One region of the Cytobacillus sp. ABV4_503 genome, then DNA from elsewhere that is predicted to be linked to it. Evidence: riboswitches for the same ligand, from Rfam matches in the RefSeq annotation. Region 1 holds a riboswitch; the other holds the start of a gene.
What was found. A riboswitch is a leader RNA that binds a small molecule or an ion and turns the genes downstream of it on or off. The one in region 1 is predicted to bind ZMP and ZTP.
Positions count from the first base shown of each region.

Region 2: another riboswitch for ZMP and ZTP. It lies ahead of ACXAD1_RS14675 (phosphoglycerate dehydrogenase); the one in region 1 lies ahead of ACXAD1_RS15935 (bifunctional 5,10-methylenetetrahydrofolate dehydrogenase/5,10-methenyltetrahydrofolate cyclohydrolase).

Region 1 covers NZ_JBSWTH010000001.1:3,185,085-3,188,252, forward strand. Annotated here, with positions in the region: gene cshA (degradosome RNA helicase CshA) at 1-464, opposite strand, end outside; gene ACXAD1_RS15930 (cold-shock protein) at 763-963, opposite strand; gene ACXAD1_RS15935 (bifunctional 5,10-methylenetetrahydrofolate dehydrogenase/5,10-methenyltetrahydrofolate cyclohydrolase) at 1,177-2,055, opposite strand; ZMP/ZTP riboswitch at 2,139-2,221, opposite strand; gene ACXAD1_RS15940 (hypothetical protein) at 2,794-3,168, opposite strand, start outside.
Region 2 covers NZ_JBSWTH010000001.1:2,936,424-2,939,591, reverse strand. Annotated here, with positions in the region: gene ACXAD1_RS14685 (YhbD family protein) at 1-211, shown strand, start outside; gene ACXAD1_RS14680 (polymer-forming cytoskeletal protein) at 232-945, shown strand; ZMP/ZTP riboswitch at 1,221-1,299, shown strand; gene ACXAD1_RS14675 (phosphoglycerate dehydrogenase) at 1,367-2,566, shown strand; gene ACXAD1_RS14670 (sigma-70 family RNA polymerase sigma factor) at 2,752-3,168, shown strand, end outside.

The DNA of each region.
Region 1 (3,168 bases):
ATTTCATCCGCTTCATCCAGAACTACCATCTTGATGTTGCTTAAGCGGATTGTTTTTCTTTCAATATGATCAATTAATCTTCCCGGTGTAGCAGCAATAATATGCGGACGCTTTTTTAGCGCACGGATTTGGCGGGTGATATCCTGACCACCGTAAACAGGAAGTGTCCGGACTCCCTTTACCTGTCCTATACGGTTTAATTCTTCTGCCACCTGTACAGCAAGCTCCCGTGTTGGTGCAAGGACAAGACCTTGAATACCTTCGTTTAAATCAATCTGCTCTAACAGCGGCACACCGAAAGCAGTGGTTTTTCCAGTTCCAGTCTGCGCCTGGCCAATCATGTCCTTACCCTTCATTCCGATTGGAATTGCCTGTGCCTGAATTGGTGTTGGTTCCTCGAAGCCCATATTGGAAAGGGCTTTTACTATTTCATTACTTAAGCCAAAATCTGAAAAAGTTGTCAAAATATAAGTTCCTCCTTGAATTGCATATCTTATTAGGTACTGAAAGATTGTTTTTGTATAAAGACATGGACACTTTACTAGGCTTTCCAGTTTGTATCTCTTTTTTACATTTCCGTTTGCACTATTTTTAAACTTTTTGTAAGTGAAGTATTTTAATTGGGTGAAATGAAAAATACATATTCCTAAAAGCAGTTATTGCAGAAGATCTGTTTTGAGGAATGCTGAAGGCTACAAAGTGGATAAGCAAACATAAAAAGGTGATGCATGATTAGACATGCATCACCTCATTTTAAGCAAATTATGCTTTTGTTACGTTAGCAGCTTGAGGTCCACGGTTACCTTCAACGATTTCGAAAGTTACGTCTTGACCTTCTTCTAAAGTTTTGAAACCTTCAGTTTGGATAGCGGAGAAGTGTACGAATACATCTTGACCTTCTGAAGATTCGATGAATCCGAAACCTTTTTCTGCATTAAACCATTTAACTTTACCTGTGTTCATTTGTGTTGCCTCCCAATAAATTGTTTTTCACTATAATGTACCATATAAACTTAAACATAAAAAAGTCGCAGCTGCCAGAAATGAGGATGAACGATCGCCTACATTTCTTTGCAGCTACGACTACTTATCCAAAAAGTATATAACGAACTTTACAGCGTTAACCTAATAATAAACGACACCCAGTTATAAGTCAATCCTTTTAAAGATCAATTTTTATTTAGGGATAAATGAACTATTTATGCTTCCCTTGTATTTCAGCGATTTTTCCGCAGCATGAACAGTATGTTTCAAAAGCATGGAAATCGTAACAGGTCCAACTCCTCCAGGTACGGGGGTAATGGCAAACGCCTTTTCAAAACAGCTGTCATACTCTGCATCCCCAATATTTCCTTCATTATATCCGGCATCAAGGACAATAGCTCCTTCTTTAATCCATTCACCCTTGATGAAGTTAGGTTTTCCTACAGCTGCTACTACAATATCAGCTTGCTTTACAATTTGGGGCAGATTTTGGGTATATGAATGGCACGTAGTGACTGTTGCGTTTCGATTGAGTAAAAGGGCAGAGACCGGCTTGCCAAGGATCGGGCTTCTGCCTACGACTACTGCATGCATACCTTCAGCCTTCAAATTATAAAAATCCATAATTTCCAAAATAGCTGCAGGTGTACAAGACGGATATTCACCAAATCCGAATGCAGTCTGTCCATATCCAAGGCTTGTAACACCGTCTACGTCTTTTTCAATAGCAATTGCTTCAAAAGCTTTTCGTTCATCTATATGTCCAGGGACGGGATGCTGTAGAAGGATTCCATGTACAGAAGGATCATCGTTTAATTCTGCAATCTTCTCTAATAGTTCATGTGTTGTTGTATCCTTTGACATATGGATACGTTTTGATAAAATGCCAAGTTTTTCACAAGCATTTCCCTTCATCCTTACATACGTTTCAGAAGAAGGGTCATCTCCCACCAAAATAGTGGCCAAACAAGGGACGACATCCTTCCCCTTCAATTCTTCAATTCGATTTCTTAATTGGTCTTTCACATGTTTTGCCACAACAATTCCATCAAGAATAATCTTTTTTTCCATGCATATTCCTCCTATAGGAAAAGCACCTATTCGGCTGACGGGCTTTTCCATTTTGTTATGAAAAAAGAGACAAGGGTATCCCTTATCTCTGCCCAGACGACCGGCTATACATAGACGCAGCTCCCCTGCGGTTCATTCCGCATTGTCGTCAGTCACTGCGATTTTGTTAAGCTATTCTTATGTATACATCATACCACAAAAACACAAATGATTAAACTGAAACTTATTAAATCGTTCGTGTTTTTTGCAAAATAATAAAAAAGGACAGCAAACACTGTCCTTATAAATGATATATTTGAGTTATTTAATTATTACCTAAAACAATGAAAGCCCTTCCTCTCTTCCATCCTTGCGGCTCCTAGACCGCGCCAGTGGGAATCAGGTTGGCCGGAATCTTTTCCGACTCTTAGATGCTCTCTGAGATTTTAATATTAAATGGTAAGAAACTTACTGAAGTAAAAATACGGAGAAGTGTCTGGTTTATAGAAGATGATTAAGAAGAAAATTCAGCTTTAAGCTGTCCACACAAATTATTCTTAATTACAAACACATGCTTACTCTTTCAAAATCCTAAAGAGCATAAAACATAATAAAAAGCCGCAGTTTCACAAAAAAGAAGGTTCGGCTGCCGAACATTCCAAGTGAATTAACGACTTCAACAATATACCTCAAATACTTCAATCACTATGTTACCTTATTTACGGTAAGGTGTCAAGAAAAAAACTTGTCACTCGTTTATCAGCCTTCTCCCTTATACTCAGTTACATCAAAATAATCGGTTGTGTCTTTATAGTCATTAAAACCAATATCCAGATCATGAAAATATCGGTGCAATTTAATTAGAACATCCTTTTCCTTAGTGCCCGACTGCACAGTTTCTGCCAGCCGTGCTATTGTGCTCAGATCAGTCTGCAAATCCTCATTCTCCGCTGATATTTTCTTTAGTGAGTTTACGATTAAGTCAGCCTGCTCCCTTTGTTTAGTCCAGCTGACTTTACGGTCTCTCCCCCATCCAAGTGTTTCATTATAAAAAGTATGATTGGAGGCAATGAAGTCTCCTAAATCATCGTACATTAAATCCTGTTCGGATGTTTCCGCATTTGCCGAGGTTTT
Region 2 (3,168 bases), 250 kb from region 1:
GGAAGGGAAAATGCTCCTTCAATTATTGAACGATCATCAAAGTATCCTGCAGCAGCCAAAAGCTGTTATTTGCTTTATTCGCAAACTTGGAATGTCCAGCTGCCTGGTTTCGGTTAACGGGGAACAAGTCCTGCTTGAAAAAGGAACAAAAGTGGCAGCCACTTTATCGATAGAACATTGTGCAGAGGAATTAAAATCCAAATTGGCATAGGGGGAAAATTTGCTGTGAATATGAAAACGCTAGGGAACTTAATTATTAATGGAGTTGGATCGTCTAATGGAGGTTCATTTGAAAAGGTTGAATTAAATGGCAAGGGAACTGTAAACAGTGATATTGAATGCGAGAGATTCCTTTGTAACGGTACGGGCACTGTCCATGGAAACGTAAAAACCGAAAAAGGAAAGATCAGTGGTGCAGCAAAAATCCACGGAGCTGTTAAAGCTGAATCCCTGATTATCAATGGCTCGGCTGCCATTTCTGAAGCCGTCAGCTGTCAAAAGCTTGAGGTCGCTGGGAAATCCTCTATTGGAGGCTCTGTAAAATGCGATGTAATCGATGTGAATGGAAAAGTATCTATTGAGGGAGACTGTGAAGCGGAAATCTTCAGTGCTGAAGGGACTTTTTCAGTAGAAGGTTTACTGAATGCAGAAACGATTGATATTAAGCTTTTTGGAGACAGTAAAGCGAAAGAGATTGGCGGCAGAATAATTAAAGTGACACAGCATAGAGAGACCCTATTTAAATTAATCAAATCCATCTTTCCCTTGAAGCTGGAGGCAGATTTAATTGAAGGGGATGACATCGAACTCGAAGGCACAGCAGCTCTTGTCGTAAGAGGGAAAAATGTAAAAATCGGCAAAAATTGCGAGATTGGGCTTGTCGAGTATTCTGGCGAGTATGAATGTTCCCCAGAAGCAGCAGTTACAGAACTTCGCAGAATCTGATAAAGGAGAGAGGTGAAGGGAAACAGTTTATTGATAATTACTTTCGGATAGTCCAATTTTATTTCCAGATAAAATGCTTCATTTCTTAGAACAGAATACCAGCAATTAATATGCATACAGCTGAAAGGAAAATGTTATTCCAATTACTAACTTCAAAAGCATATGTACAAAATAAGAAAAATATACTGTAAAAAAATAAAAAATAATTTTAATAATGTAAGCGCTTTAAAGGGTTGAAGTTTTCAGAAGACTTTGATAAGATTTAAAAAACCGAAAAGGCTATGTGTAACTGGCGAGACGCGGATCACCGCGAGGGAGCACATAGTGTCGAAGCCGTTCGCCTGGGCAGAGGTAAGGGATTCTACCCTTGCCTCTTTCTGTTTTAAAATCTGACAAAGTTAGTTGAAAAGGGGAGAATCCAGTGAGTACCATGACGTTAGACAGAGTAAAGACGATTAAAACATTGAATGCGATTGCGTCAAGCGGTCTTGAGGTGTTTAACAAGGATCAATTTACAATCGATAATGAAAGCGGCAATCCGGATGCGATTGTCCTTCGCAGCTTCAATATGCATTCAATGGAATTGGGCGATCGATTAAAAGCAATTGCCCGTGCAGGCGCGGGTGTAAATAATATCCCGGTTGAGAAATGCACTGAGCAGGGCATTGTTGTTTTTAATACTCCTGGTGCCAATGCAAATGCAGTAAAAGAAATGGTGCTTACTTCCTTAATGGCGTCATCCCGCAATCTCTTTGCCGGCATCGCCTGGACCAAAACGCTGAAAGATGAAGGAGACCAGATTCCAAAGCTTGTAGAAGCAGGGAAAAAGCAATTTGTCGGAAAAGAAATTAAGGGGAAAACTCTCGGTGTAATTGGATTGGGAGCAATCGGGGCACTTGTGGCCAATGATGCACTTGAACTTGATATGGATGTTATAGGCTTTGATCCATTCATTTCAGTTGATACGGCCTGGAACTTGTCCCGCAATGTTCAGCGTGCCATGACCATTGAGCAGGTGTTTGCAGAATCCGACTATATCACTGTACATGTTCCATTAACCGATGATACAAGGGAAATGTTCAATGAAGATACATTCAGCATGATGAAGAATGGTGTTCATATTTTGAATTTCTCACGCGGAGAGCTTGTGAATGAATCAGATATGGCAGCAGCGCTTGAGAGCGGAAAAGTGGGCAAGTATATTACAGACTTCCCAAATGAAAATGTCCTGAAAATGAAAAACGCTGTGGCAATTCCGCACCTTGGCGCTTCAACAAAAGAATCTGAGGAAAACTGCGCTGTCATGGCAGCACGACAGGTGAAGCACTTCCTTGAAACAGGCAATGTTAAAAACTCAGTGAACTTCCCAAATGCTGCTCTTCCTTACACAGGCAAGCGGCGTGTCACTGCTTTTCATAAAAACATCCCAAATATGGTCGGCCAAATCACGCTTGCCATTTCAAGCTACCAGCTGAACATCGCAGACATGGTGAACCGCAGCCGCGGTGAATATGCGTATACCATGATCGATATCGATAATAAAGTCAATGGCGAAGTGGTCCCTGGACTGCTTGAACAGATCAATCAAATTGACGGCATTGTAACGTCACGAATTATATAAAACTGCAGCCTCAATTCCAATGGGATTGGGGCTTTTTTTTTGGATTGAAATCAAAAAAAGTATATGAGCAGGATAATATCAGCTATCCTTAGAATAAAATGATAATAAATTATAATTACCCCGTATCTTTTAGTTCTCTTATTCCGTTATAGAAGCAGAGATGTATTAAAGGAGTGAACAGGTTTATGAAGCAAGGGAAAGTTCAGGCTGAATCAAGGGATTTCTTAGAGCAGAAGGAAAGATGTATTGCAGATATCTATCCTTCACTGCAGCGTTATAGCCGGTTTCTTGCACAGAGCAGCTGGGATGGGGACGATCTTGCCCATGAGGCAATCATCCGCGCTTATAAAAGCTATTCTCCGGAGAATATCAATCAGGCTCTTTTGAAGAAGATTGCCTATAATTGCTGGATGGATACTCTTCGAAACAGAAAGCGGGAGCAGCTGGAAGAGTCGCCTGAAAGTGAAATGAAGAATTACAGCACCGATCGAGGAGAAGCAATCAGCCATCTCATTAACCGTCTGACATTAAAGCAGGCTGTTATTTTTACGCTGAAGGAAGGGTTTCGATACAAAACAAAAGAGATTGCGGATATCCTGCAG